Regions from separate parts of the Staphylococcus pseudintermedius genome, predicted to be linked through region 2. Evidence: predicted binding sites of a transcription regulator. Region 2 holds the regulator's gene; each other region holds the start of a gene.
The links. Region 2 encodes CtsR, which represses protease genes until heat stress. Its sites were predicted from a motif close to ATGGTCAATAAAGGTCAAACA; they were not measured.
Positions count from the first base shown of each region.

Region 1: the regulator CtsR is predicted to act here: its motif matches at 2,276-2,296, upstream of clpP (ATP-dependent Clp endopeptidase proteolytic subunit ClpP).
Region 3: the regulator CtsR is predicted to act here: its motif matches at 5,046-5,066, upstream of clpB (ATP-dependent chaperone ClpB).

Region 1 covers NZ_CP120150.1:1,995,809-2,006,663, reverse strand. Annotated here, with positions in the region: gene P3U61_RS09500 (gluconeogenesis factor YvcK family protein) at 1-220, shown strand, start outside; gene whiA (DNA-binding protein WhiA) at 267-1,211, shown strand; tRNA gene P3U61_RS09490 (tRNA-Arg) at 2,120-2,191, opposite strand; gene clpP (ATP-dependent Clp endopeptidase proteolytic subunit ClpP) at 2,343-2,930, shown strand; gene P3U61_RS09480 (GNAT family N-acetyltransferase) at 3,027-3,524, shown strand; gene P3U61_RS09475 (TIGR01777 family oxidoreductase) at 4,128-5,030, opposite strand; gene P3U61_RS09470 (DUF4887 domain-containing protein) at 5,841-6,509, shown strand; gene P3U61_RS09465 (hypothetical protein) at 6,608-6,838, opposite strand; gene P3U61_RS09460 (sugar-binding transcriptional regulator) at 7,140-8,177, shown strand; gene gap (type I glyceraldehyde-3-phosphate dehydrogenase) at 8,240-9,247, shown strand; gene P3U61_RS09450 (phosphoglycerate kinase) at 9,379-10,569, shown strand; gene tpiA (triose-phosphate isomerase) at 10,615-10,855, shown strand, end outside.
Region 2 covers NZ_CP120150.1:2,303,799-2,314,653, reverse strand. Annotated here, with positions in the region: rRNA gene rrf (5S ribosomal RNA) at 1-70, shown strand, start outside; gene P3U61_RS10980 (FUSC family protein) at 158-2,086, shown strand; gene pdxR (MocR-like pyridoxine biosynthesis transcription factor PdxR) at 2,140-3,549, opposite strand; gene pdxS (pyridoxal 5'-phosphate synthase lyase subunit PdxS) at 3,659-4,546, shown strand; gene pdxT (pyridoxal 5'-phosphate synthase glutaminase subunit PdxT) at 4,548-5,105, shown strand; gene P3U61_RS10960 (trypsin-like serine peptidase) at 5,248-6,006, opposite strand; gene P3U61_RS10955 (NupC/NupG family nucleoside CNT transporter) at 6,489-7,694, opposite strand; gene P3U61_RS10950 (CtsR family transcriptional regulator) at 7,859-8,320, shown strand; gene P3U61_RS10945 (UvrB/UvrC motif-containing protein) at 8,334-8,864, shown strand; gene P3U61_RS10940 (protein arginine kinase) at 8,854-9,858, shown strand; gene P3U61_RS10935 (ATP-dependent Clp protease ATP-binding subunit) at 9,874-10,855, shown strand, end outside.
Region 3 covers NZ_CP120150.1:1,886,075-1,896,929, reverse strand. Annotated here, with positions in the region: gene P3U61_RS08915 (CoA-disulfide reductase) at 1-1,105, opposite strand, end outside; gene P3U61_RS08910 (Cof-type HAD-IIB family hydrolase) at 1,136-1,960, opposite strand; gene P3U61_RS08905 (metal-sulfur cluster assembly factor) at 2,074-2,382, shown strand; gene P3U61_RS08900 (acyltransferase family protein) at 2,652-4,496, shown strand; partial or broken gene P3U61_RS08895 (IS110 family transposase) at 4,678-4,824, opposite strand; gene clpB (ATP-dependent chaperone ClpB) at 5,102-7,723, shown strand; gene P3U61_RS08885 (5'-nucleotidase, lipoprotein e(P4) family) at 8,091-8,996, shown strand; gene P3U61_RS08880 (DUF2929 family protein) at 9,147-9,344, opposite strand; gene P3U61_RS08875 (beta-ketoacyl-ACP synthase III) at 9,494-10,435, shown strand; gene fabF (beta-ketoacyl-ACP synthase II) at 10,454-10,855, shown strand, end outside.

The DNA of each region.
Region 1 (10,855 bases), 310 kb from region 2:
TATTGAAAAATATGAATCAAAGGGCGCAAAGCCTGTGTATTATGATAAGGATGAATTGAATCAACTCGGTGTACAGCTCGTGACAGGACAGCATCTTGTAGAAGTTTCAGAACATGATTATGTGCGCCATCGTACAGAAGTTTTGGCAGAAATGATTTATGAAATTGCCTTACAAGAAATTAGTACGATTCAGTTTGACCCAGATCAATTCAAATCCTAATTGTAGCCATTTTGAACCATAGTAAATAGAAAGGGAAAGATTCATTATGAGCTTTGCATCTGAAATGAAAAATGAACTGACACGAATTGAAGTTGACCATGCGAACGCTAAGGCAGAACTAAGCGCACTGATTCGAATGAACGGGGCTTTGAGTCTGTCTAACCAACAATTTGTGATTAATATCCAAACGGAAAATGCAACGACGGCGCGACGTATTTATTCACTGATTAAATTTGTGTTTAAAGTTGAAGTTGAAATATTAGTACGCAAAAAAATGAAGTTGAAGAAAAACAATATTTATATTTGTCGAATAAAAATGAAGACGAAGGAAATTTTAGATGAACTTGGGATTTTGAAAAACGGCATGTTCAGCCATGATATCGATCCTGAAATGGTAAAAGATGACGAAATGAGACGGAGTTATTTACGTGGCGCATTTTTAGCAGGTGGCTCCGTGAACAATCCAGAAACGTCTTCATATCATTTAGAAATTTTCTCGCTCTATGAAGGTCATTCAACTGGTTTGACACAATTGATGAATACGTATGAATTAAATGCAAAAAGTTTAGAACGTAAAAAGGGATGGATTACATATCTCAAAGAAGCTGAGCGAATTGCTGAATTTTTAAGTTTGATTGGTGGCTATCAAGCGTTACTAAAGTTTGAAGATGTGAGAATTGTCCGAGATATGCGGAATTCAGTTAATCGTCTCGTTAATTGTGAGACGGCAAATTTAAATAAGACAGTCAGTGCGGCTATGAAACAAGTGGAAAGTATTCAATTGATTGATCAAGAAATCGGCATTGATAACTTGCCAGATCGATTAAGAGAAGTTGCGAGATTGCGTATTGAGCACCAAGATGTCTCGCTAAAAGAATTAGGTGAAATGGTGAGCACTGGTACCATTTCTAAATCAGGCATTAATCATCGTTTGAGAAAACTGAATGAAATGGCTGATAAAATTAGAAGTGGAGAACCATTTGAAGTGTAAATATAATCCTGTTGATAACAAGCATCTTAGACCTCTAAAAAGGTTTAAAGATGCTTATTTTAATGCAGAAATTGATGTATTGTTGAATGAGTGAATTTAGATAGACCATCAGAAGAAGATGAATTAGGGGGATTCGTTAGAGTGATGGAGAAAGAAGTCATCTTTGTTTTTGATAAGTATAAAATAAAACGTAGATGTCAAATCATGAATATGTATATGCTATACGTTGAAGCTTAAGTTATCATCGCAACACTGCTATCAACAAATCAAAAATTTAAAGATGTGTTTATGAATATAGGGGATGTAAGAACAGAGAAGCAAATCTGTGTATATGACACAAGTTGCATAGTGTATAATAAAGCAAGAATTGTTGAGTAAGAGGGATTTTCTATGTTTGATATCAATAAAATTAAAAAGTTGCTAAAGAAATGGGTGTTGAAGTTAATCCTTCAGATGCAAAGACAAAAAACGGTATTTAAAGACCATTGTAAGCGTACGCACCGGCAAATAGAATAAGCTTCCTAGCTATAGTATCTCAGTAAGGAAAATCGCTCATGAACTTGCCAGTAGAGGGAATATCCGTATTAATGTAAACGAGTTATACGATAATGATTTATCGTGTTATCATAGTAAGGACATAAATTTACAATGCTTTTGAGCGACTTTTGTAGTACTAATTCTCATGACCGTATTGATGTTAGTGCGGTTGAGTGAATGTTAATTTTAAGGCTAGATCGCCGTAACCATTATCAACAACGTAAAGGTTACAGTGACGACTGAATCGGGAATAGATGAATGAAAGTCCTTGAAATGTTCGTCATCTAGCGCGCTATTGACTATTAAAACAAAAAGAACCCCGCCGTTATGGGATTCTTAATTTTAAAAAGTGTGTTATTGAATGGTATGAACCCCCTCGAGAGGAATCGAACCTCTATTGTAAGAACCGGAATCTTATGTGTTATCCATTACACTACGAGGGGTTAATTGCTTAAGTCTATTCACCATTGTACCTTTCGGGCATGCGAGGGTCAACTCCTAGCAAAAATTTGTCTATGAGTGCGTTGTTTTTGACCATTTTTGACTTTTGGGTTAGAATAGAAACAAATTAATAAATTTAGGAGGAATCATCAAATGAATTTAATTCCTACAGTTATTGAAACGACAAACCGCGGTGAGCGTGCATACGATATTTACTCACGTTTATTGAAAGACCGTATCATCATGTTAGGTTCAGCGATTGATGATAACGTAGCAAACTCAATCGTATCACAATTATTATTCTTACAAGCACAAGACGCGGAGAAAGATATTTATTTATATATTAATTCACCTGGTGGTAGTGTAACAGCTGGTTTTGCGATTTACGATACAATTCAACATATTAAACCAGATGTACAAACAATTTGTATCGGTATGGCAGCATCTATGGGCTCATTCTTATTAGCTGCAGGTGCAAAAGGTAAACGTTTCGCATTACCAAACGCAGAAGTGATGATTCACCAACCACTTGGCGGTGCACAAGGTCAAGCGACTGAAATCGAAATCGCAGCGAAACACATTTTAAGAACACGTGAAAGATTAAATAAAATTTTGTCAGAACGTACAGGTCAACCTATTGAAAAAATTGAAAAAGATACAGACCGTGACAATTTCTTAACTGCTCAAGAAGCAAAAGAATACGGTTTAATCGACGAAGTAATGGAGCCTGAAAAAGCTTAATAAAGTGATGCGATAAATGTGGGGTGAGACAACAGTTTCATCCCTTTTTTGCTATATCGGAAGGGTTTGAAAGTGCGTATTAATGGAGGATTGACGATGAAGCAACATGTTAGACGAGCGACACTGAATGATTTAGAAGCAATTATGGCAATCTATAATCACGCCATTTTGCATACTGCAACAGTTTATACATATGAACCCACGCATATTGAAGAACGACGTCAATGGCTAGCAGAAAAGCAACGTGACGGTTATCCGGTTTTTGTTTATGAAAATGAAGGGACAGTGCTAGGTTTTGCGACTTATGGCCCTTTTAGGAATTGGCCTGCCTATCAATATACCATTGAACATTCCATCTATGTTAGCCCCGATGCAAGAAGACAAGGTGTGGCGTCTCAGTTATTAACAGTAGTGATTGAAGATGCAACAGCGAATGGTTATCAAACGATTGTGGCTGGCATCGATGATAGCAATGAAGGAAGTTTGAAATTGCATGAAAAAATGGGCTTCAACTATATGGGAACATTGAAAAAGGTCGGCTATAAATTTGAACGCTGGCTCAATCTCGTATTCTATCAAAAGCAGTTAAAATAAGATGAAAATTGTACGGGCATGCGACATAAAAATTTTTGATGTTATTGATGCAATATTTTTGTTAAACTTGCCCGCCCTATGATTTGTGGCTTTTGATTGCCCTCATGGCTTCGCGTTCTAGGGACTGGCCCTTCAACTTGACTTGATTGAAATAAACACTTGATCGATGCAGAATTAGATTTTTGGAGCAATACAGAAAGCTCATGTGTCACAAAGATTTTGTCGTATTGCCCCCCGCATGACTAACTCGACTTCTTAAAAGTATGCGCATTGAGAAGTCAGACAGCTACTGCGTTGAACAGCGGCCACACTCAAAATTAAAAGACATCATTTTGTTTTCAACTGTATCCCTCAGGCGTCTCAGCCTTCTGGGCAAGCTTATATCAAATACAGTAAAACTAAGGGTAAAATTATGAAATCAAAAAACAATAGTATCAATTATCCCATTCACCCTTATTTTCTGACTGCTTTATAGCCGTTAATGAAATATCAATCTATGAATGGATTATGGCTAAAAATTTTCTATGTCCCCCTATAGGCCACTAAAAAGATGACTCGAATGGTTGTAAAATCAACAACATTTCGAGTCATCTATAGTGGTTTTTATTTCGAATATAAATCTTTTAAGGCTAACGGTAAGGTCGGATAGTCAAATTGAAATCCTAAGTCTGATATTTTTTGTGGTACCATGTATTGTGTATCGAGTATGAGCGTTGACATTTTGCCAAGCACAAGACGTAATATCAATGCAGGTACCCAAGTGTAATGTGGTCGATGCATGACGCTTCCTAAAACTTTGCCGAATTGATGTTGAGTTTCGGGTACTGGTGCTGATAAATTATAGGGGCCAGAAGCTTTGGGAGACTGAATGAGAAATTGAATGGCACGTACTAAATCTGCTAAATGAATCCATGAATACCATTGACGGCCATTACCCACACGGCCACCTACAAAGAAACGATAAGGCAGTGCCATCATTGGAAGTGCGCCGCCGTCACGAGAGAGAATCAGTCCAAAACGTCCGCAAATGACTCGTGTGCCAAGTTGTTCAAACAGTGTCGCTTGTCTTTCCCACTGATACACGATTTCTGATAATAAATCATGAGGTGTCGTTTGATATGATTCAGTATACACAGCCGTTTTTGATGGCGGGTAATACCCCATAGCACTGGCGTTAAATAGGACATCAGGTGTTTGTTCACGTAGTTTAAATAAGTCAAATAGCGCACGTGTCGCTTGAATACGACTTGTCATCATAATTTGTTGATGTTGCGTTGTCCAACGTTTGTTCAATGTAGCACCTGCCAAATTAATAACTATGTCAATGTGAGGGACTTCTTCCTCCCAACCGTCCTTGCTCCAATTAATATAATGTACATGTTGTTGTTGTGAAGTTTGATCACTTCTTGTCAGGATATAAATTATCACTTCATTAGAACGTGTAAGTTGTTCAACTAAAGCACGTCCCACCATACCAGTGCCACCTGTAATTAAATAGCGTTTCATAGGCTTCGCTCCTTTACTTTATATGAGTTCATAGTATTGTCAATAAATGGTCATCAATTCTTCACTTACGATGACTTGAATCTGTTTATTTTTTCACAAAGTACGTTATAATAGAGATACCTTCGATAATTAATACATCTCTTAATTAAATTCAGTATACCCCTTAAATATATACGACGAAGGTATTTTTGACTCCCTTTAGTAGAGATCTGGATGATGCAGCATTCAGATCTCTTTATTTATGTTAGGGAATCAACATTGTCTTCGTTAGTGGCTTCAAAGTGACTTATAAAAATGACTCGTGTAAAAAGTTATTTATTTTTACGTTGACGGTCATTCATTTTTTGAGTGATGAACTTGCCAATTACACGATAAACAATGAAACGAATGAGCATATTAACAATTCTTTTCATTTTGACTCTCCTTTACATTTGTCTTAGTACATACATTCCTTTATTTTTACAAATTAAACTTAAGAACGTGTCAGACTTAACTAGAACTAGAAACACGTATTTTAAAATGGTTTCTGTATGAATGATTTCAAGAGATATAAACGGGTAAATAATAAGATGAATAGTACAAAGTTAAATGGTTATATGCCATAGCTATGTCCGACATAATAGACAGAAAGAGAGGGTATCCATGTGATAATTAGATGATTGTGTCATTTACATTAATTGAAATTCCAGTATACTAAAAGCTAACTCATTTTATTAATTTCGGTAAAATGCGTGCGTTAAGTTTTGAATTCATAATGAAATATGATTGAATAAAATATATTGTCATCAATTTATAAAGAGAGGGAATGCAATGTCAGCACCAAAACCAAATGAGCAAGGCAGCCGCAATGTGAAACCTGATAAAAAAAAGAGACATTTACTTGGCTTTTTAAGTGTCATTGTCATACTGTTATTGCTCGGGGGACTCGTCTTTGCCATTTTTTCATTTGTCGATCAATCGCATAGAGGGAATGAACGTTTAAAAGAGAAGTCAATTGAAGAACAAAAGGAAAAGCGTGACGCAGAGATTAAAAAAGAGAAAGCGCGAAAAGAACGCGAAGCACGAGAAAAAGAACGAAGCATTGAAGCGGCTCAAGCTGAACAAGAACGGTCAATTGAAGCGGCACGCCAAGCAGAAATAGAAGCCGAACGACAAGCGCAACTCGAATGGCAACGTCAACAACAGCAGCAACAACAACAAAGAGAAAAAGAAGCAGAAGCTCGAAAATCGAAGTCGAAAACGGAAGAAGAGAAGGACGACAGCGATAATAAAGCAACGGAAAAGGAACGTACAACGGAAGAGGCAACGACAGAAGAACTGAAAACGACACAATCCAAACCTTCAGCCGAGCAACGTACATCTCAAGGAACACAGACAGGTCAATCGGAGTCAAACGAACGTCCAACAGCTGAAAGGAATACTGCGCCACAACAGCGCTCAGAGCCATCCTCAAAAGCGCGGAATAGTGACGAGTCATAATATATCGTAATCATAGGCAAAATGAATAGGGCAAAAAAGGGTCGTTGAGATATGTAAGTCATCTCAGCAGCCCTTTTTTATTAATGATACGTATCGTTTTAGAATATAAGGTTAAGAAGCAATGTTAAGAGTATCGATAAAATAATTGAGAAAAGACAGCCAGGCAAACATCCCACTGGGGTACAACCTATTGTGCGCACATGTGTCCGCCGAAATGGTCCTGTATCGTTTTGGAATGTATTATCTTGACTGTGGTTAATCTCATCAGGATGTCGATAGCGTGGGTCGGATGGGTCAATGACTTCGGGTTGGTCAGATTGTTTAGACATAGTTTCACCTCTTTCTTTCAATGTAAATTATCTTGTCAATGATTGCAATGAATGGGGTATCGATGTTTAGTTTTAGTGGAAAATGTGAATAATAACATCACATCAGTTATCATGTTGTGTATTGGTGGTCGTTATTTGTCCAACGTTTATAAAAATCGGGATGCTTTTTGACTTGCATTTGTTGTGCACAAATAGTATGATGAATTTGTAAACATGATAAGTATTTATTGTATTTGGGACTAAAAATGTCACGGCATGGCTTGAATATGGCCATCTTGTTACTATTAAGGAGGCCTTTATCATGGAACGTATGATTCATGTTCAACAAAAAATTGTGCCTGACTTGATAGACAAAATGCGTCGACGTTTTTCTATTCTAACAACGATTCAAAAGTATCAACCGGTTGGGCGGCGGACTTTAAGTGAGTTGCTTAATCTCACTGAGCGTGTGCTACGTTCAGAGACAGATTTATTGAAACAACAAGAATTAATATCGGTAAAATCGACAGGTATGACATTGACTTCACAAGGTTTAGATGTGGTCTCACAGCTGAATGCATATTTCGATCAGTATACGGACTATCATCGCCTTGCACAATCTATCAAATCGACATATCAACTTGATGAAGTTCATGTGATTCCTGGTGATAGTGATAAAGATTCAAACGTTAAAGTAGAATTAGGTCGCATCGCTGGACAGCTTCTTGAAAAGCAATTGTATGATCATGCTATTGTGTCAGTAACAGGTGGCTCTACTATGGCATCGGTAAGTGACGCAATGTCGCATTTGCCTTTCCAAGTACTCTTTGTGCCGGCACGTGGCGGTCTTGGTCAAAATGTCATCTTTCAAGCGAACACAATTTGTTCTCGTATGGCTCAAAGGACTGGTGGCAGTTATACAACGTTATATGTGCCTGAACAAGTGAGTGAATTGACCTATCAAAATTTAATGAACGAACCTTCAGTGATTCAAACGCTCGATAAAATACGTGAATCACAGTTTACAATACACGGTATTGGTGATGCGCTGAAAATGGCGAAGAGAAGACAATCGTCACCAGAAGTCATTGAAAAACTTCAACATCATTTTGCTGTGGGTGAAGCGTTTGGTTATTATTTTGATCAACAAGGGCAAATTATTCACAGAGTTAAAACGATTGGTATTCAACTAGAAGAAGCGCAATCAAAAGCACATATTTTTGCTGTGGCTGGCGGAGAATCCAAAGGGCTTGCGATTAAAGCTTATCTTAAGATGGCGACACCTAATACGGTGTTGATTACAGATGAAGCTGCGGCAAAGGTAATCACAAGGGAAAGATTTGTTGAAAATAAAAAGTGAGTGAATTGTTTAAGTATTGAATTGATCCACTTTTTAAATATCATTTAAAGGAGGCCATTAACATGGCAGTAAAAGTAGCAATTAACGGATTTGGTAGAATTGGTCGTTTAGCATTTAGAAGAATTCAAGATGTGGAAAATATCGACGTTGTAGCAGTAAATGATTTAACAGACGACGATATGCTTGCACACTTATTAAAATATGACTCAACACAAGGTCGTTTTACTGAAGAAGTAGAAGTAATTGACGGTGGTTTCCGTGTAAATGGTAAAGAAGTGAAATCATTCTCTGAACCAGAACCTAAAAACTTACCATGGGGCGAGTTAGACATCGACGTGGTATTAGAATGTACTGGTTTCTTCACTGATAAAGAAAAAGCTGAAGCACACATCGAAGCAGGCGCGAAAAAAGTATTAATTTCTGCACCAGCTAAAGGTGACCTTAAAACAGTTGTATATAACGTTAACCACGAAATTTTAGATGGTACTGAAACAGTTGTTTCTGGTGCTTCATGTACAACAAACTCATTAGCACCTGTTGCCAAAACTTTACAAGACAACTTTGGTATCGTTGAAGGTTTAATGACAACAATTCACGCTTACACTGGTGACCAAAACACATTAGACGCACCTCACAGAAAAGGTGACAAACGTCGTGCGCGTGCAGCTGCTGAAAACATTATCCCTAACTCAACTGGTGCTGCGAAAGCAATCGGTTTAGTTATTCCTGAAATCGATGGTAAATTAGACGGTGGTGCACAACGTGTTCCTGTAGCAACTGGTTCATTAACTGAATTAACAGTTGTATTAGAAAAAGAAGTTTCAGTTGAAGAAGTTAACAAAGTCATGAGAGAAGCAACTAACGAATCATTCGGTTACATTGAAGACGAAATCGTATCTTCTGACGTTATCGGTATGACATTCGGTGCGCTATTCGATGCTACACAAACACGTGTAATGACTGTTGGCGACCGTCAATTAGTTAAAGTTGCATCTTGGTACGACAATGAAATGTCATACACTGCTCAATTAGTTCGTACTTTAGAATATTTAGCAAGCCAATCTAAATAATATAGATTAAAATAGGTTTGTAAGTACTTAAATATGTGCTTCTAACTATTTTGTAGCTGATAGTAGGCGGGGGAGCACAAACGCTTCTCCGCTTATTTTAAAATTGAGAGCGATAACGAGGAGGATGCTTTATGGCAAAAAAGGATGTCACAAATGTTGAATTAAAGGATAAGGTTGTTCTTGTACGCGCGGATTTCAATGTTCCTATGAAAGACGGCGAAATCACGAACGACAACCGTATCGTTCAAGCATTGCCAACTTTAAAGTACATCATTGAGCAAGGTGGGAAAGTAGTCGTATTCTCACACTTAGGTAAAGTGAAAGAAGAAAGTGATAAAGAGAAACTTTCATTAGCACCTGTTGCAAAACGTTTATCAGAAAAATTAGGTCAAGACGTCCAATTTATTCCTGAAACACGTGGCGAAAAATTAGAGTCTGCAATCCAAGCATTAAATTCAGGCGATGTGTTGATGTTTGAAAATACACGTTTTGAAGATGTTGATGGTAAGAAAGAATCTAAAAATGATAGTGAATTAGGTCGTTACTGGGCATCACTTGGCGATATTTTTGTTAATGATGCATTCGGTACAGCTCACCGTGAACATGCATCAAACGTTGGTATTTCAACACATCTAGAAACAGTTGCTGGATTTTTAATGGAAAAAGAAATTAAATTTATCGGTGGCGTTGTTGAAAATCCAAACAAACCTGTTGTTGCCATCCTTGGTGGTGCAAAAGTTTCTGATAAAATTGGTGTCATTGAAAACTTATTAAATATTGCTGACAAAGTGCTGATTGGTGGCGGCATGGCGTACACATTCTTAAAAGCACAAGGTAAAGAAATTGGTCTTTCATTACTTGAAGCAGATAAAATTGACTTCGCGAAAGATTTATTAGAACGCGCAAGTGATCAAATCGTATTACCAGTTGATGCAAAAGTTGCGAAAGAATTCTCAAACGATGCACAAATTACAACAGTTTCTATCGACGACATTCCTGAAGATCAAGAAGCAATGGATATCGGTCCTGAAACAGTTGCACTTTTCAAAGAACAATTAAAAGGTGCACATACAGTGGTATGGAATGGTCCAATGGGTGTGTTTGAATTCAGTAATTTTGCGCAAGGTACAATTGGTGTGTGTGAGGCGATTGCTGAGCTGCAAGATGCGACAACAATTATCGGTGGTGGCGATTCAGCAGCAGCGGCAATGCAACTTGGCTTTGAAGATGACTTCACGCACATTTCTACAGGTGGCGGCGCGTCATTAGAATACTTAGAAGGTAAAGAATTACCGGGCATTAAAGCAATCGCAAATCTATAACTCTATAGATGAAATTTGATTGAACAATAGAGGGAGTGTTTAATAGTGAGAAAACCAATCATCGCAGGTAACTGGAAAATGAACAAAACTGTACAAGAAGCGAAAGATTTTGTACAAACGTTACCAGCATTACCAGATACAAATGAAGTTGAGGCAGTGATTTGTGCACCTACAATTCAACTTGATGCACTGATTTCATTAACAAAAGAAAATGTTGCGCCAGGTCTTAAAATCGGTGCGCAAAACACTTATTTTGAAGAGAGTGGTGCGTTTACAGGGGAAACAT
Region 2 (10,855 bases):
ACAGAAGTTAAGCTCTTTAGCGCCGATGGTAGTCGGACTTACGTTCCGCGAGAGTAGGACGTTGCCAAGCAGAAATAAAACGCATAGGATGCGATGAGCCGAATTGAGACCCTTTAGTAGGTCTCTTTTTTTTATTTAAACAAAGGTGGTGTCTGTCATGTTGACTTATTTCAAAAATGTCGCACATATCGATGTTGATAAAATCGATTTACAACGTGGTTTACGTCAAGGGTTATTAATGTTTTTACCTTTACTCTATGGCTTGATGTTTCATGATTTTTCAAGTGCCTTATTAGCAACGATTGGCACTTTTGCAAGTATTTATGTTTTCAAAGGAACATTTAATTCGCGCTTGCGTTCAGTCACTTTCGCAGCCATTGGTTTAGTTGTAACGATGATGATCGGGACATTAACCGCAAGTACGCCTTTGCTTTTTGGCATCTTTTTGTTAATTGTTGCTGTTGTGCCGTTTTATGTTTTTAATACTTTAAATATCCCTGGTCCTTCTTCTACGTTTTTTATTATTGCCTATAGTTTGGCAAGCGTTATGCCCCCTGATCCGCATGCATTTTTATGGAGAGGGGCTATTGTAGGTATCGGTGGTCTTCTTGCGCTTATATTTGTGCTCATCGAAATTAAGATAGGTCATGAGCAACCTGAATTTAGTGCGGTGTCTAAAGAGTTCAAGGAGATTCAAGCATTGATTCACCATTTTAATGAGCAAGTGACGTTTAATGCCTTGACCAAAACGACCGTGCAAACCTTGATTTCAACTTCTGAAATTCTTCAAACTTCAAGATCGGTATTGAAGAGAAAGTCTGTAGAAGTACAGCGGTTGTCATTGCTACATCGTACTGCTGAAGGGGTATATTCAGAACTACTTGAATTGAATGCAAAAGGTCATCGTCCCATCCCCCCTATTATAAATGAAATGATGACAGACGTTGTGCACCGTATTACGCAAAGGCAAACGTCAAAAAATGTTTGGAGAAAAGAAGTTAATGTACCTACTGCATTTGAAGAACTAGTAGGTTTAATTTTTAAGGTGGATGAAATGATTGATGCGCCTGATGAACAAGTTAAAAAACATGTGACACGACAATCTCCACAATATATAAGAAGGTTACGTTATCACTTAACACCGGAGTCGATGCATTTTATTTCAGCTGCGAAATATTCAGTCATCATCGGTATCGCCATTTTTGTGGCACTGATATTTAACTTTGAACGTGCTTACTGGATTCCGTTAAGTGCGCATACGGTTCTTCTTGGTGGTACGACGATTGCAAGTATTGAACGTGCTGGTGCAAGATGGATTGGGACGCTTATTGGTATTGGCATTGTGATTGGCTTTTTACTTCTAGAACCCAATAGTTTAATGGTGGTCATTGTGCTTAGTTTAAGTGGTGCGATTACTGAAATTTTAGTCGGTGCCAATTATGCGCTTGCGATGTTGGCAATTACGGTTCAAGTCATTTTATTAGGTGGTTTGGCTCAAGGGAGCTTGACGTTTGCTATTGCGATTCCACGTTTATTAGATACAACAGTGGGGGTAGGGCTTGCGATTATTGGTGTGATGATTATTGGGAGAAGACTTGCTTCTAAACGTTTACCGGAATTTATGGCAGATGTGACACGCATTGAAGCCCGAATTTTCCATACGTTATTTTCGAATGTACATTACAATGTCGAATATTTTCGTCAAAGGGAAAAACTGAGACTGAAAATTAATATTGAGAATATGCAAGTGATGTATCGTTATGCGTATGGTGAGTTGTTATCGAACAAGAAAAGAACGCAATATTTTTATCCTGCGATGTTTATTCTTGAACAAATGAGCTTTAAGTTAATGCAAGTGATGGAGATCCAGAAGCGCATGTTGATTAGTGAAGAGGCTATGGGGCAGTATTTGGTTGTATTTGAGAATATCGCTAAATTATTAGAGCAAGGTCAGCGTCCAGAGAAGGTTGTGACGCTACCTGAAATGAATCATTACGCACAACTGAGACGTTCACTGATGCAATTGCAAGAAATTGAGTTGTACGACTATCAGAATGTGAGAAACCCACACTTATTGAAAGATTAAACGTAAAAAAGACATGCTCGGCTGAATGAAATGTTCAGTCGAGCATGTCTTTTTTATATGCAATATTCTTCTTTAAAACAAGTGATGAGTCTTTCTATATGCGTTTCTAAATTTTCTATTGGTATCCCACCAAAGCCTACTACAAAACGAGGGGCGGTCTCTTGTTGATGGTAGACGTATTGGGAAAGGGGCTTCATATCGATATCAAATCGTTGTAATTGCTCAAGACACTGTTGTTCTGACCAGCCATTTTTAATCGTAATAATTAAATGCATACCTGTTTTTTCACCAGAAACTTCAAAAATGGATGGATACTTTTGTAGTTGTTGTAAAATAATGTCTCGCTTTTGACGATAAATTTTTCTCATGCGATTTAAATGGCGTTCAAATTGATTCGTCTCCATAAAGGTGGTCACCATAAATTGCGTATGGCGTGGTACGGTGCCACCCTCAATGTTTTCGGCTTGCTGATAATGATGTAACAACGCTTCTGGCAACACGGCGTAAGCAATCCGAATTGTTGGAGAGATGGACTTTGAAAATGTACTCACATAAATAACGCTACCTGTTTGATCTAAACTTTGTAGGGCTGGAATAGGTTTACCTTCATACCGAAATTCTGAGTCATAATCATCTTCAATAATATAGCGATGTGGGTCTTCACTGGCCCATTTCAGAAGACGCATCCGCTTTTTGAGGCTCATCGTCACACCTGTTGGAAATTGATGACTTGGTGTAATGTAAACGATATGATGTGACGCATTTTCAACCGTATTCATCGCGATGCCATCGTTTTCCACGGGCACAAACTGATAAGGAATATGTTTACGGGTTAAAAGCTGATGGACTTGAGGGTAAATCGGGTCCTCTAACATCATTCCTTTAGGTCCTGGCAGTAAATCTGTAATGATAGACAGCAACTGCTCTGTAGACGAAGCGACAATGACTTGCTCGGGTGTGGATTGAACCCCACGACTATGAAATAAATAGCGACTAATTTGTGCACGTAAAGTGTAATCGCCTTGTTTATGTCCAGGTTCAACGAGATAAAACTGTAATTCTTCAAATGCTTCCTTCGCATATTTCCGAAATTGTTCGAAAGGGAAGTGCGCTTGATCAATCATTCCTAAGTTAAATGCATAAGCTTGTTCAGTCGTCGGGCTTTGATATGTAGGCAATGTTGGGCGTGATGTCTTTTTAGTGAACGGCAATGTTTCGATGTCACTGACGAAAAAGCCTGATTTCGGTTGACTATAAATATAACCTTCATCGACAAGTTGCGCATAGGCATTTTCCACGGTCGTTTGACTGACTGACAAATATTGACTCAGTTGACGTTTAGAAGGTAACTTTTCGCCTTCATGCATACGTCCATTCATAATACTTTGTTTAATGTTTTCGTATAATTGAATATAAATCGGCTGCCCTTCTCGTTTATTAATATGAAACATCAACATTTCCATCATCGCACCTCAATCTGACCCTTTAATATTTTGCGTTTCTGACACTTTAAGCGGTTCAGATAATAGTATAAGCTACATGTGTAAATAATAAAAGGGGGTTTCATCACCTATGTCTAAACAAGTCGGATCAGAACGTGTTAAACGAGGAATGGCAGAAATGCAAAAAGGCGGCGTAATTATGGACGTCGTGAATGCAGAACAAGCGAAAATTGCGGAAGAAGCAGGTGCGGTTGCAGTGATGGCACTTGAACGTGTCCCATCAGATATTCGTGCAGCAGGTGGCGTTGCGCGTGCATGTAATCCATCTATTGTAGAAGAAGTTATGAATGCTGTATCTATTCCGGTAATGGCGAAATGTCGTATCGGTCATATTACAGAAGCAAGAGTATTAGAAGCAATGGGTGTAGACTACATTGATGAGTCAGAAGTGTTAACACCTGCAGATGAAGTGTTCCATTTGAAAAAAGATGAATATACAGTGCCATTCGTTTGTGGCTGCCGTAACTTAGGTGAAGCAGCGCGTCGTATCGGTGAAGGTGCTGCGATGTTACGTACGAAAGGTGAACCAGGTACAGGGAATATCGTAGAAGCGGTACGTCATATGCGCCAAGTGAATCAAGAAGTGAAACGTATCACAGTAATGAGTGATGACGAATTGATGACTGAAGCGAAAAACTTAGGCGCGCCATATGAAATCTTAAAAGACATTAAAAAGCATGGTCGTTTACCAGTCGTGAACTTTGCGGCAGGTGGCGTGGCAACACCTCAAGATGCGGCATTAATGATGGAATTAGGTGCTGACGGTGTATTCGTAGGTTCAGGTATTTTTAAATCTGAAGACCCAGAAACATTTGCTAAAGCGATTGTACAAGCGACGACACATTACCAAGATTATAAATTAATTGGTGAGTTAGCGAAAAAACTAGGTACAGCAATGAAAGGTATCGATATTAATCAACTTTCATTAGAAGAACGTATGCAAGAGCGTGGTTGGTAAAATGAAAATCGGTGTATTAGCTTTGCAAGGTGCGGTACGTGAACATATCCGTCATATTGAACTTGCGGGTCATGAAGGTGTCGCAATTAAAAAAGTTGAACAATTAGAAGAAATCGATGGCTTAATTATCCCTGGTGGCGAATCGACAACTTTACGCCGTCTCATGAATCTTTATGGTTTTAAAGAGGCGTTACGTGCATCACAATTACCTATGTTTGGTACGTGTGCAGGCTTAATTGTCCTTGCGAAAGATATCGTAGGCGAAGAAGGCTATCTGCAAAAGTTAGATATTACAGTAGAGCGTAATTCATTTGGGCGCCAAGTCGATAGTTTCGAGTCTGAACTACACATTAAAGGTATTGATCAACCGATTGAAGGTGTTTTTATTCGTGCACCCCATATTCAATCAACAGAAGCAGCCGTTGATGTATTAGGGACGATTGATGACAAAATTATCGCTGTACAACAAGGTCGTTATTTAGGCGTATCGTTCCACCCAGAATTAACAGATGATTATCGCATGACACAATATTTTATAGAACATGTGATGCAGCAGTAGGAATAGATAAAAGTAGGCTAGGACTTTCAAATGGTCCTAGCCTTTACTGTTGTAAAACGATATGGTGTGTATAAAGAATTGGGTAAATCCCCCAATTACGTTTTCATACAAACATGGTGAGGTGTCACTTTAGATTACGGATTTATTGAACAGGATTTTCTAAAATATCTTTTTTACCTTTGTACCATCGAGCGATATCTTTCGTTATGGGTTCCAAGATTGCATTTTTATCGTCATCTCCTCCTTTGACCAATATGCCAACCAATTGGTCATTATCTTCTAAAAATACAGAGGAGCCAGATTGGCCACCGTATGCAGGTAAGTTTGTTTTAATAAAATCACTATTCGCGAAAGTGATTTCTCCTGTGAATCTATATTGTTTATGAGCGTGGTAGTTATATGGATATCCATATGAATATACTTTTTTTCCAACCATTTTTTTTAATTCGTCATCTGTGAAACCTTGAAGTTTTATTTCAGTTTGTGCGAAATCTCTTTGATAATGAATATAGTCCTTACTTTTCCCGCTATCTTGACCATATATAAAGGCGATATCTTTGTCGTTATAAGGATTAAATAAAGATATGGACATTGATCCAAAAGGTGTTGATAGTCCTGATTGAGCAGGGTATACCGTACCGACCGATCCTTCTAGAAAGCCGTCGCCACAATGTGCGGCAGTGAGTCCAAAGTTAGAAGTCAACATTGTAGTAGTACACGGCAGACCTTTTGGACCTTGGAAGATTGCTGTTCTCTTTGCGAGCGGATCATTTTGAATATCTTCCACGAGGATTTTCGTTCCTTCTTCTGCGCCCCAAACATTCGCAGCGTTAGTGCCCGTCATGCCGATAGTTGTTAAAAGTAAAAATGTTGAACTGAATTTTAAAAATGATTTTTTCATTGTTGTCTTCCTTTTCTATGATTTATTTGTATTAAACTAGTCCGTTAATTCTGTATGTATTGATGATGCCTTTTAAATAAAGTTGAAGTCCTCATTTGTTGCATATTTGATAAAAATATTTTCCTAATGATTTATTAAAAAATAAAAATACACAATCACATGTTTAAATTATATAATGATTATCTGATTTAATCCACTTAAATTTAAAAAAGTATTTATGTTATTTGATAATAGAGAAAAATTGTACTATATTTTAGCGTACTATGGACATTTCTTTAACAATCAAAATAATACTGCCTAAATGTTTCACTAAAAATCCGAGATGTTCATAATAAAAAATGAAAATGCTTCTTTAACAATTGAATCTGTCGCCCAACTAAAATGGTTTGAAAATGCACAACAAAAAAGAGACTCAGCCATCATGACTCAGTCTCTTAATATGTGTTATATTTGTTTATCTTTTCCCATACTTTAGATGCAGCTTACAAGAAAAAGCCTGCGATTGCTGCGGATACGAATGATACGAGTGTTGCACCGAATAATAATTTTAATCCGAAACGTGCTACCATGTCGCCTTTTTCGTCATTTAATGATTTGATAGCACCTGAGATGATACCGATTGAGCTGAAGTTAGCAAACGATACTAAGAATACCGACACGATACCTAATGAACGTTCTGATAAACCAGATGCTTTGCCGAGTTCAGTCATCGCTACGAACTCATTAGATAATAGTTTTGTTGCCATGATCGAGCCAGCTTCTACTGCATCACTCCATGGAATACCTGTTAAGAAAGCAAGTGGTGCAAAGATAAAGCCGATTAATGTTTGGAAGTTCCAATCTAATGCGCCGCCAGAAATGAGGCTAATGAGACCACCAACAAGTCCATTCAATAATGAGATGAGGGCGATATAACCGATTAACATCGCGCCGACGATTACAGCGACTTTAAATCCATCTAAAATGTATTCCCCTAACATTTCAAAGAAGGATTGCTTTTTCTTTTCTTCTTCAAGCAATAACTTATCTTCTTCTTCATCCACTTTATAAGGGTTAATAATGGAAGCAATGATAAACCCACCTAATAAGTTAAGGACGACCGCAGTTACCACATATTTAGGTTGTACTAATGTGAAGTACGCACCAATAATCGATGCAGACACAGTGGACATCGCCGAAGCTGTTAATGTATACAAACGTTGCTTCGTAATGTAAGGTAATTGTTTTTTAAGTGAAATAAATACCTCTGATTGTCCAAGGATGGCTGCAGCAACAGCGTTGTATGATTCTAAACGTCCCATGCCATTAATTTTTGAGATTAAGAAACCTAAAATATTAATAATTAAAGGCAATATTTTTGTATATTGTAAAATACCAATTAAGGCAGAAATGAAAACGATAGGTAATAAAACGCTTAAGAAAAATGACATTTGACCGTTATTGACAAGACCACCGAAAACAAAATCAATACCGACACCGGCTTGTTTGAGTAAGTAACCGAATCCTGTTGCGATACCACCTACAATGGTAATCCCAATTTTTGTTTTCAGTAAAGCATATGCTAAGATGAGCTGAATAACAAACATAATACCAATGTATTTCCAACGTATGCCCTTTTTATCAGAACTTCCAATAAAAGCGAGGGCTAAGAAAACACCAATCCCGATGACCCCAATTAAAATATGCATGTGTGTTCCACCTCTATTTTTTCTAAATAATTTTTACTAAGACTATCATACAACAAAAATGTAAGCAGTAACATAACTATTTATCAAATTTAAAATCAAATTGGTTGAAAAAGGTCAAAGTGGGTTCTATAATATAGTCAAAGATGGTCAAAAGGGGTGATACCATGCATAATATGTCTGACATCATAGAACAGTACATTAAGCAATTATTTGAAGAGGCACAAGATGATGTAGTTGAAATTCAACGTGCCAATATTGCACAACGTTTTGATTGTGTACCATCTCAGTTGAATTATGTTATTAAGACGCGCTTTACTAACGAACACGGTTATGAAATTGAAAGTAAACGCGGCGGCGGTGGTTATATTCGGATCACAAAAGTTGAAACGAAAGATCAAAACAATTACATTAAACGTTTAATGGAGTTGATTGGTCCGGCCCTTTCTCAACAACAAGCTTTGTATATTATTGATGGCTTGCGTGAAAATCAATTAATTACGGACCGAGAAGCAAAAATGATTGCGGCGGTGGTGGATCGGGAAACATTAAAAATGGATGTCGCGTCGAGAGATATTATCCGTGCAAATATTTTAAAACGGTTACTTCCCGTAATTAATTATTATTAGAAGGTGATGTGCAATGAAAATCGATAAGCGTGAACTTGATAAACATCAAAACAAACACCTTGAATTTCATCCTATTCAAGCGTACGATCAATCAGGTTATGATCAATCTGACGAACAATGGCATGAAGGTGATGACGTTGAAGGCACATTCGTCATTCAACAAATTTTGCAACATTTGGCAGCAAAACATGGTCTGAATGTGGATCAAGTTGTTTATCGAGAGCAAAAACGCTGTCCGAACTGTCAAATGACGTTGAAGGACATTGCACATGTCGGCAAATTCGGCTGCGCGCAATGTTACGAAACATTTAAAGAAGACGTGTATGACATTGTGAGACGTGTCCAAGGCGGTCATATCGAACATTCAGGGAAATGTCCGAAGTCATCACAGCATAAACGTGCGCTGAAAAAGCAACTAGAAGAAAAACGTGCACGCCTTGAATTATTAGTCGCGCAACAAGCCTTTGAAGAAGCGGCGATTGTGCGTGATGAGATTCAAGCACTTGAGCAACAAAGCGAGGTGTCCCAACAAGATGATGCATAATTTAGACCAACATATGAGTGATTGGATGAAAAAGGTGAATGCGCAACCGGTCATTATGTCCTCGCGTATTCGTTTAGCACGTAACCTTGAAAATTATGTGCACCCACTCATGTTTCCATCTGAAGCTGAGGGACATCGCGTCATTAATGAGGTGCAAGATGTATTAACAGACTTAAATGTACTCCGCTTAGATGAGCTCGACCAGTTGAGTAAATATAAGCTAGTAGCCAAACACTTAATCAGTCCTGAGTTGACGAAACAACCGGCATCTGCAGTACTGTTGAATGAAGATGAGTCGGTAAGTGTGATGGTGAATGAAGAGGATCATATTCGTATACAAGCAATGGGCAATGATTTGTCATTAAATGAACTTTATCAAAAAGCATCTGCTATAGATGATATATTAGATCGTACGTTACAAATCAGTTATGACGAGCAACTCGGTTATTTAACAACGTGTCCAACGAATGTCGGTACAGGGATGCGTGCGAGTGTCATGTTGCATTTGCCTGGTTTATCCATTATGAAACGGATGAACCGCATTGCGCAGACGATTAACCGTTTTGGCTTTACGATTCGAGGGATTTATGGTGAAGGCTCACAAGTTTATGGCCATATTTATCAAGTTTCAAATCAGCTGACGTTGGGAAAAAGTGAGCAAGAGATTATTGATGCTTTAACAGAATTAGTTGATCAAATTATTCACGAAGAACTGGCTTTACGTGAGCGATTAAATGAACACAATCATACCGAGACATTAGATAGAATATATCGTTCTTTGGGTATATTGAAGTATAGTCGTTTAATTTCGGTGGAAGAAGCGTCCCACCGTTTAAGTGATATTAAGTTGGGCGTCGATTTAGGCATTTTAGATATGGAAGATTTTCGATTTAATGAATTAATGGTCGCGATACAGTCACCATTTTTGATAGATGAGACAGATGAACAATCTATTGAAGCAAAACGAGCAGAGATTTTAAGAACATATATATAAATAGGAGGTTGGCATATGTTATTTGGAAGATTAACAGAACGTGCGCAACGTGTACTCGCGCATGCACAAGAAGAAGCAATTCGTTTAAACCATTCGAATATTGGGACGGAACATTTATTACTCGGGTTAATGAAAGAACCTGAAGGCATTGCTGCAAAAGTATTAGAAAGCTTTGACATTACAGAAGATAAAGTGATTGAAGAGGTTGAAAAACTCATTGGCCATGGTCAAGAGCAAATGGGTGCTTTACACTATACACCACGTGCCAAAAAAGTAATCGAACTTTCTATGGACGAAGCACGTAAGTTACAACACAACTTCGTCGGTACTGAACACATCTTGTTAGGTTTAATCCGCGAAAATGAAGGTGTTGCCGCACGTGTATTTGCAAACCTAGACCTCAATATTACAAAAGCACGTGCACAAGTGGTGAAAGCGTTAGGTAGCCCAGAAATGTCTAATAAAAATGCACAATCTGCAAAATCAAATAACACACCGACATTAGATGGCCTAGCGCGTGATTTAACAGTGATTGCTAGAGATGGTACTTTAGATCCAGTTGTAGGTCGTAATTCAGAAATTACACGTGTGATTGAAGTGTTGAGTCGTCGCACAAAAAATAATCCTGTGTTGATTGGTGAACCTGGTGTTGGTAAAACAGCGATTGCTGAAGGTTTGGCGCAAGCAATTGTCAACAACGAAGTACCAGAAACGTTGAAAGGTAAACGTGTCATGTCATTAGATATGGGGACTGTTGTGGCTGGTACAAAATATCGTGGTGAATTTGAAGAACGTTTGAAAAAAGTTATGGAAGAAATTCATCATGCGGGCAATGTGATTCTGTTCATTGACGAAATGCATACGCTCATTGGTGCAGGTGGTGCAGAAGGTGCGATTGATGCGTCTAATATTTTAAAACCAGCGCTTGCACGTGGTGAATTACAATGTATCGGTGCGACAACTTTAGATGAATACCGTAAGCATATTGAAAAAGATG
Region 3 (10,855 bases), 420 kb from region 2:
CTTTACTGTTGCCAGGGTAATAACCAGCGTGTGTATAAAGGTTGACTTCCACCATTTGATAATCAAAGTTTTTTAATTCTTGAGGTGAGATTCCTGTACTTGCTAAGGTGTAATCGAAAAATTTAACAATATTGGCACCGACGTAACCTTTAAATGTCACTTCTGGATGACCTGCTATTTGTTCAGCGATGATACTTGCACCGCGATGTGCACCCCAAGCGAGTGGTACGTGTGCAGGGAGGTCAACGTGACGATAAAAGCTTGTGACAATATCACCAACCGCATAAATGTTTGGAATATTCGTTTCAAATTTGTCATTGACTGGAATATAGCCCTTTGCATCAAGTTGAATACCAGAATTTTGAATGAACTCTGAGTTAGGGCGAACACCCACGCCAGCAATGATTAAATCATAGTCTTCAACAGCACCTGAGGTAAATGTCACTGTATGCCCATCAATAGACTTGATTTCTTCGTTTAAACGGTATGGAATATTGTACTGGTTCAACGCATCAAAAATGACACTGTTCATGTCTTGATCCATCAGTTTATTCACTGCTTCAGAACGGTGAATGAGTGTTGGATGCAGACCGCGATGATGCATATTTTCTACCATTTCCAAGCTGACGTACCCAGCACCGACAATTAAAACAGTTTTCACATTGTACTGACGGATATATGTATCAATCTGGTCAGTATCATCCATATTTCGTAACGTGAAAAGATGTGGGACATCGAAATTAAGTTGACTTGCACGTGCACCAGGACTCAATACTAAAGCATCATAAGCGTCTTCAAATGTTTCACCTGTAAAATGGTTTTTGACTGTCACTGTCTGTTTTTTATCATCGATTTTGAGCACTTCATGTTTTACTTTTACGTCAATGTCTTTATAAGCTTTAAACTTTTCTGGATTTGTCGATAAAATATCGTCTCTTTCTTCGATGACATTTCCAAGGTAATAAGGTAAACCACAGTTCGCAAAGCTCATAAAACTATCTTTTTCATATACTGTAATACGGCTGTCTTTGTCTAAACGTCGAATTTGGCTTGCACTTGTTGCGCCACCAGCTACTGCACCGACGACAATAATATGCTTCTTCATGTTAATATCTCCTTTTTCTATCTCTTATTTTTATTTATCTTTAGGCATATTTAAATTAAAGAAACGATTCAAATAAATCCCGATACCGTCTTCATTATTAGATAATGTTGTTTCTTTTGCGACATGTTTCAGTTCATCGATGGCATTTCCCATTGCAATACCATGAGTCGCATACTTAATCATTTCTAAATCATTATCTTCATCACCAAATGCAATAATATGGTCATGCTCGATTTGGAGACAGTCTTTCACGATATCAATTCCGACTGCTTTACTGATGCCCTTTTTGACAATTTCAATGACAGGGAAAGGGGCGCCCCAACGACGATGTTCAATATTTTCAGCATAGAAGCGTGTCAACACTTGTTTCACACGTGGAATCATGGCTTCTTCTGCTTCAATTAATAGTGAAGTCGGATCTTCATTTAAGTTTTCGCGAAGATCGCCCACTTTTGTTACAGGATTGCCCATGGTAAAGCCTTCAAAAAGACGAGGGTCAGGTTGGTCTAAAAAGACACAATCTTTCACTTCAGCAATCATATTTTTGACTTTCATATTTTTCAAAGTTTCAATAATGCTCGTTGCAAGTCCTTCATCTAAACGATGGTGTTGAACTGGGAATGTCTCATCATAAGGGTGATGAACAAATGCGCCATTAAAGTTAACGATAGGCGTATCCAATCCAAGCTCGTTGTAGTAACGTTGACTTGCACGATAAGGGCGGCCTGTTGCAATGATGATGGCATGCCCTTGTTGTTGTAGTGCTTTTAACACACGAAATGTATATTCTGGAATTTCTTTTTCATCATTTAAAAGTGTTCCATCTAAATCCAAACAAATTAAATGTTGTTTCATTCATACTCTCCTTAATACCAAGTTTCAGTGTATTCATATCATAGCATTTTATTGTGGAAAAGTGGGGATTTTGTTATATTGTTACTAGTGAAATTGAAAATGAGGTGATACGGATGGAAGAGGCACTTAAAGATAGTATTTTAGGCGCGCTTGAAAATGTCATTGACCCTGAATTAGGGATTGATATTGTCAATTTAGGTCTTGTATATAAAGTTGATTTAGATGATGATGGTTTATGTACTGTAGAAATGACACTCACTTCAATCGGTTGTCCATTAGGGCCGCAGATTGTTGACCAAGTTAAAACAGTATTAGCAGAACTTCCAGAGATTCAAGATACCGAAGTGAACATCGTTTGGAATCCACCATGGAATAAAGACATGATGTCACGTTATGCTAAAATTGCGTTAGGTATCAGCTAATATTTTGAAGTTGTTAAAGGGGCTTTCTCAATTGTGAATGCAATTTTGAAGGTCTTTTTATTTACCTATGGGGAGCATACCAACTTACTGCACTCTCCCATGACACCTTGAAGTGACAGCTTAATAGCATCATTGGAAGTGTAGCGATAACGATGTTAAAAAATTTTAGACACGTAATAAAACGCTTACATGAATTTTGCGAATATAATTGCACGAATGAAAACAAAAGTATACAATATATAATCAATACATTAAATTTGGAAAGAATGATGTTTGTGTGGAATTTTAATCAACGAGACAGAAAACCTATCAACCCGCGATACATGCCTGGGTTAGACGGTGTTAGAGCGGTTGCAGTTATCGCAATCATTATCTATCATCTCAATCCCCAATGGTTGTCGGGTGGCTTTCTAGGGGTAGATACATTTTTTGTAATTTCTGGTTATTTAATTACGAGTTTGTTATTAACAGAGTATCATAATACAGGAAAAATTAAATTGATGTCATTTTGGCTAAGACGTGTGAAACGACTGATTCCTGCAGTGCTCTTTTTAGTCATGGGTGTCATTGTGCTGAGCTTAATTTTCATGCCTACGGAAATTCAAAAAGTACGTGCGGATAGTATTGCGGCAATATTTTATGTGTCGAATTGGTGGTACATCATGCAAAATGTCGATTACTTTGAACAATTTGCAGTACAACCATTAAAACATTTATGGTCATTAGCAATAGAAGAGCAATTTTATCTCGTGTTTCCGATTGTGTTACTCAGTTTGTTAAGCTTTATACGTCGTCTGAAATCAATACGCATCATATTTTTAATTTTACTCGTCATCTCCATGATCGCGATGATGGTGTTATATGTACCGAACGAAAATGTTGCACGTGTTTATTTTGGTACTGATACACGGATACAAACATTATTGATGGGGGTATTGCTTGCACTGGTTTGGCCACCATTTCAATTAAAAGCAAAAGTGAACCGTCAAATGCGCACGATGATCGATACTGCGGGTGTCGTCGGCTTGGCGATTTTGTTCATTTGTTTCAAGTTCGTATCTGAGACGAATAGTATCCTGTATTACGGTGGATTTTTTCTCATTTCAACGGTCACATTATTAGTTATCGCGAGCAGTGTGCATCCTTCAGGGTATTTTGCGAAGTTTTTAGGTAACAAAGTTTTTACTTTTATTGGTAGTCGTTCATATAGTTTGTATTTATGGCATTATCCGATTATTGTGTTAATTCACCATCAGTTCGTGCAAGGCCAAATTCCACCTTTAGTTTATGTCGTTGAAATTTTATTAATGGTGCTCATGGCGGAATTTTCTTATAAATTTATCGAACAGCCATTTAGAAAAGAAGTCTTTAACATTTTTGCCTTTAATCATTTGAAAAATTGGCGTTCACAAAAAGTTTTACGGACATGGTTAGTGATTATTTTACTCATTCCAACGTTACTCGTGATGGTGGGGAGCTTTAACCGTTTCGCCCAAAAAAATAGTACGCGAGTGACAGAAGTAAATACCGAAGAAATTGATAAATTGATTACCCAGCCACTGCCGTTACCGCAACTTGAAATTGATGGCTTTGTCGTGAAAGGGAATAAGCAAAAATATGCATCATGGAAGCCGTTATTAATTGGTGATTCCGTGATGGTAGACATTGGCGATGACTTTAGATCATTTGTACCTAAAGCAGACATTAACGGTAAAGTGGGACGTCAATTGGTCGAAGCTACTTCTCTTGCTAAACGACAATATCAAAGCTATCGTGATAAAAATGACATTGTCGTCCTTGAATTAGGGACAAATGGTGATTTTACAGAAGAACAGTTGAACAGTTTGCTCGAACAATTTGGCGAGGCCGATATTTATCTTGTCAATACGCGCGTTCCACGTTCTTATGAGTCACATGTGAATCAAGTGTTAGCGAAAGCCGCGAAAAAACGAGCGAATGTGACGTTAGTTGATTGGTATAGCCGTTCTGAAAACCATACAGAATATTTTGCGCCGGATGGTATTCATTTGCAGCCACCAGGTGTACACGCATTAACGAACAGCATTATTCAAGCGATTGAAAAAAATCACGGTACGAAGAAAAAGAATAAGTAAGAAAATAATTGGGGAATAAGTCATTAAGATTACCCAGTCCCTTTCCTATGATTTGTCAAAGGTGTGTGAATTAAAATTGACATCACTAAACTCAATCGTCCAATGTTTACTTTTTTGAATCAAGTGTTAGGATGTATTCGATTATATGGTTTCGTCAGTGTGATGCTTTCTAATAATCATATCATTTATCATTGACTAATAAATAGTGAATGATTTTTAATAAGCAATGGATATTTGCTATTACGGCAGTCTTGTGGGCTTTCTCATTAGGCTGCTCTTTTAATTTAGAATAATCACCCACAATATGACTTTGATAATGATCTCTACCATAAGATTGCGAGGCCATGATGGCAGTCTAAAACTACTAATCATAAGGAAGGCAAGTTCAACAAAAATATTTCATCAATAGCATCCAAAACTTTGATGTCCTTATTTTTAATGATTGAAAAAGCTGTATGGGGTTAAATATATGGGGGAGTATTTAAAAATAGTCAAAAAAAGTCAAAGCTATCGATTGATTTTTAGTGAATGTGGACTTATAATAGAATTAAGGTCAAAGAAAGTCAAAGTCAATTCGACCTATTCCAATAAAGGAGTGAGACATTTTGGACATTAATCAAATGACACATGCGATTCAAAATGCACTTCAAAAAGCAATTGAACATGCGAAAACGTACAAATTAACAAATGTAGAAGTAGAGGCTGTATTAAAAGCAGTTCTTGAAGCACCAGAAAGCTTATTTCAAAGTATTTTAGAACGTGCAAACATTGATACGCATGCTTTAAATCAAGCCTATGAGGACAAGCTAAAAAATTATCCAACAGTGAAAGGTGACAACGTCCAATACGGGCAATATATGTCGCCTCAAATGAACAATTTATTCGTTAAAGCTGAAAATTACATGCAAGAATATGATGATCAATATATTTCGATGGAACATGTTTTACGTGCGGCCATCGATGTTGATGAAACGACGAAACGATATGTTGACGGTAAAAAAGAGGTCATCATTGAAATCATTAAAAAGATAAGAGGAGGGAATCATGTGACTACACAAAACCCTGAAGTAAACTACGAAGCATTAGCAAAATATGGTCGTGACCTCGTTGAAGAAGTGCGTAAAGGTAACATGGACCCTGTCATTGGTCGTGATGAAGAAATACGTAATACGATTCGTATTTTAAGTCGAAAAACGAAAAACAACCCTGTACTTATTGGTGAACCCGGTGTTGGTAAAACGGCGATTGTTGAAGGATTGGCACAACGTATCGTGAAAAGAGATGTGCCGGATTCATTGCTTGATAAGACCGTGTTTGAATTAGACTTGAGTGCGCTCGTTGCAGGTGCGAAATACCGTGGTGAATTTGAAGAACGACTCAAAGCGGTATTAAAAGAAGTGAAAGAATCAGAAGGCCGTATTTTACTCTTCATAGATGAAATTCATATGTTGGTCGGTGCAGGTAAAACGGACGGTGCGATGGATGCCGGCAATATGCTGAAACCGATGTTAGCTAGAGGTGAACTTCACTGTATTGGTGCGACAACATTAAATGAGTATCGTGAATACATCGAAAAAGATTCTGCGTTAGAGCGTCGTTTTCAAAAAGTTGCGGTTGCAGAACCGACTGTTGAAGATACGATTTCTATTTTAAGAGGTTTGAAAGAACGTTATGAAGTCCATCATGGCGTGCGTATTCAAGACCGCGCACTCGTTGCGGCAGCGGAATTGTCAGATCGCTATATTACAGATCGGTTCTTACCGGATAAAGCGATTGATTTAGTGGACCAAGCTTCAGCAACGATTCGAACAGAAATGGGTTCAAATCCAACTGAACTCGACCAAGCGAATCGTCGTGTGATGCAGTTAGAAATTGAAGAAAATGCATTGAAAAAAGAGTCCGATAAAGCAAGCCGTATTCGTTTGAAAGAATTGCAAGAAGAATTAGCTGAAGAAAAAGAAAAACAAGCAGCATTGCAAGCACGTGTGGAAAATGAAAAAGAAAAAATTGCAAAAGTGCAAGAAAAACGTGCAGAACTTGATGAAAGTCGTAAAGCATTAGAAGACGCAGAAAACAACTATGACCTTGAAAAAGCAGCAATTCTTCAACACGGTAAAATTCCAGAATTAGAAAAAGAACTAAAAGCGTTAGAAGCGGCATTCCAAGAAGAAAAAGGTACAGACTCAGACCGCATTATTCGTGAAGTTGTGACAGACGAAGAAATCGGTGAAATCGTCAGTCAGTGGACAGGTATTCCTGTGTCAAAATTGGTCGAAACTGAACGTGAAAAATTATTACACTTATCCGATATTTTACATGAGCGTGTTGTAGGCCAAGATCGTGCGGTAGATTTAGTAGCAGATGCGGTTGTACGGGCGAGAGCAGGAATTAAAGACCCGAACCGTCCTATTGGTTCATTCCTATTTTTAGGGCCAACAGGGGTCGGTAAAACAGAATTAGCCAAATCATTAGCGTCATCATTGTTTGATTCTGAAAAACATATGATTCGCATAGATATGAGTGAATATATGGAAAAACACGCAGTCTCTCGTCTAATAGGAGCGCCTCCAGGTTATGTGGGTCACGATGAAGGTGGTCAATTAACAGAAGCAGTGAGACGCAATCCTTATTCAGTCATTTTGTTAGACGAAGTAGAAAAAGCACATACAGATGTCTTTAACGTATTACTGCAAATTTTAGACGAAGGTCGCTTAACAGATTCAAAAGGGCGTAGCGTTGATTTCAAAAACACAATTATCATCATGACAAGTAATATTGGTTCACAAATTTTACTTGAAAATGTGAAAGATAGTGGCAAGATTGATGACGCAACAGAAAAAGCAGTCATGAACAGTTTGAATGCATACTTCAAACCTGAAATTTTAAACCGTATGGACGATATCGTATTATTCAAACCATTAACTGTTGACGATATGCAAATGATTGTTGACAAAATCTTAATTAATTTGAATATCCGCTTAATGGATCAACGTATTACGTTAGAAATTTCGGATGAAGCGGCAAAATGGATGGGTGAAACAGCTTACGAACCCCAATTTGGTGCACGTCCACTTAAACGTTTCGTGCAGCGACATGTCGAAACACCACTTGCACGTATGATGATTAAAGAAAACTTACCAGAAGGCACAATCGTACGTGGTGATTTGAAAGATGGCGACATTCATTTTGAAGTTGAAAAGCCTCAGCGTACACAGCATGAAAACTAATGTAATAAAATGAAAATGGATTGTAATATTTGATTTGTATTCCCGCCCCAATTCTCATTTAAAATGAATTTAAGGGTGGGAATTTTTGATATCAAAGCCAAATACTGTGATGTTATTCTAAAAATTCGTCATGTACTGTGTCGTTTCAAAGTCGTCGTATCTTATTTGAAAATAAACCTTTATTTTTTGATCTAGAAATATTATTATCCATATAACCAAAATTTTGAAGCGTAATAACTTCTTCTTATCGCAATAAATATAAAAAACTTAATAGAAATATTGAGGTTTATTAAAAAAAGTTTTAATATAGATGTGTGAATAACGTATTAGTCTAATTCGCAAATTATACATAGAAAAGGTGAATCATTTGAATAAGTGGTCAAAAACAACAGCAGCACTTTTAGCACTCGGTATTGTTTCTTCTAGTGTATCTACTGTGACATATGCGTCAGGCGATGAAGCAGTTAAAACTGAGCAAGCAGAGAAAAGTAAGACAGCAGTAAAAGATCAAACAGCTCAAATGTTAGGCCAACAAAACATCATGAGTGTTGCTTGGTATCAAAACTCAGCAGAAGCAAAAGCATTATATGCACAAGGCTATAACACAGCAAAAGAAACATTAAGTAAGAAAATTAAAAACCATCATGGTGGTAAAAAGTTAGCAATCGTTCTTGATATTGATGAGACCGTTCTTGATAATTCTCCATATCAAGCCATGAGTGCATTAAAAGGTAAAGCTTTTCCAGAAGGTTGGCATGAATGGGTTCAATCTGCACAAGCTAAACCTGTTTATGGGGCTAAGTCGTTTTTACAATATGCAGACCGCCACGATGTTGAAATTTTTTATGTTTCAGACCGTTCGCATGAAAAGGACTTAGACGCGACAATTAAAAATTTAAGAAATGAAAAGTTACCACAAGCTGACAAGAAGCATGTGTTATTGAAAAAAGAAGGAGAAAAAGGGAAAGCTGAACGCCGTGATAAAGTACGTACAGATTACAATTTAGTGATGTTATTTGGCGACAACTTACTTGACTTTGATGAGCCTAAACAACCGACAGCGAAATCACGTGAAGCTTTAGTTAAGCAACATGAAGATGATTTCGGTAGCAAGTACATCATTTTCCCTAACCCAATGTATGGCAGCTGGGAAGCGACATTATACGACAATAACTACGGTTTAGAAAACAATAAAAAAATTCAAAGTCGTGAACAGTCATTACGTTACTTTGATGCGAAAACCAATAAAGTAAAATCATATGAAATGAAGTAAATTTTACTAAAATCTAAAAAACTGATGAGGCATGATTGAAGTCTCGTCAGTTTTTTTACATAGGGGCAAGCACTTTGAAATACGTAAAAAGGCTAGAAATTGAACAAAACTTCTGTTCAACATCCAACCTTTTCAACATTGCATACTATGTCAAATCTCATTCGTTTCTTGTGATTGTTTGGGTGGTGTCGTTGCAACATCTAACAATGCAAGTGCAATTACCATAATGACAGCGACAAACAGTGGTGTCACAACATTGAGTGGACCGCCACCACTCAAGCTATTTAAAACGAAATTAATCATTTCTACAAGTAAAATAGCCCAAATCAATGTGATGAAGTATTTCATTGTATATTGCCTCCATTTAATTGATAATTCTATTATAGTATGCTTCAGATGTTTTGTATACCATCCCTAGCATGTCACTTGTCTTTTTTTGTGACAATATGTTAAATTAATACCTGGTATTAAAAAACTTAAAAGAAGGTGTTCAAACCATGAATGTAGGTATTAAAGGATTTGGCGCATATGCCCCAGATCGTGTTATCGATAATGCATATTTTGAATCATACCTAGATACATCTGACGAATGGATTTCACAAATGACTGGGATTAAAGAACGTAGATGGGCAGATGAGAACCAAGATACATCTGATTTAGCGTATGAGGCAAGTATTCGTGCGATTGAAGATGCAGGTATCGATGCACAAGACATAGACATGGTTATTGTTGCAACATCTACTGGAGATCATCGTTTTCCAACAGTGGCAAATATGTTACAACAGCGACTAGGACTTGGTAAAGTTGCATCTATGGATCAATTAGCCGCATGTTCTGGATTTATGTATGGTATCATTACAGCGCGTTCATTTGTATTATCAGGTGAATATCAAAATGTGCTCGTAGTGGGTGCAGATAAACTTTCAAAAATTACAGATTTAAATGACCGTTCAACTGCTATTTTGTTTGGAGACGGTGCCGGTGCAGTGATTATTGGCGAAGTATCTGAAAATCGTGGTATTCTGAGCTATGAGTTAGGTTCAGATGGTGTGGGTGGCAAATACCTTTACCAAGATCAAGAAACAAACTTTATTCGTATGAATGGCCGCGAAGTTTTCAAATTTGCGGTACGTGTGATGGGTGAATCGTCACAACGTGCAGTTGAAAAAGCGAATTTAGGTCCAGATGATATTAATATGTTTATTCCACATCAAGCAAATATTCGTATTATGGAGTCAGCACGTCAACGATTAAATTTACCAAAAGAAAAAATGAGCGTCTCAGTAGATAAATATGGTAACACATCAGCGGCTTCTATCCCGCTCAGTGTCAAACAAGAATTGGAAAATGGAAGCATCAAAGACGATGATGTTGTTGTATTTGTAGGCTTCGGTGGAGGACTGACTTGGGGCTCAATCGTCATCAGATGGGGTAAATAAATAGAGGAGGAAATGAATATGACAAAAAAACAGCGTGTTGTAGTGACAGGTCTTGGTGGCTTATCACCAATCGGAAATGATGTCCCGACAATGTGGGAAAATGCATTAAATGGTGTGAATGGTATCGATAAAATTACAAGAATCGATACAGAACCTTATCAAGTGCACATTGGTGGAGAACTGAAAGATTTTAATGTAGAAGACTTTATTCCTAAAAAAGAAGCACGTAAAATGGCGCGTTTTACACAATATGCCGTTGTAGCATCACGTGAAGCATTAACAGATTCAGGACTTACCATTGACGAAACGAATGCGAATCGTGTCGGTGTTTGGATCGGTTCAGGCATCGGGGGTATGGAAACATTTGAACAAGCATATGATCAATTGAAAGCGAAAGGACCACGTCGCGTTAGTCCTTTC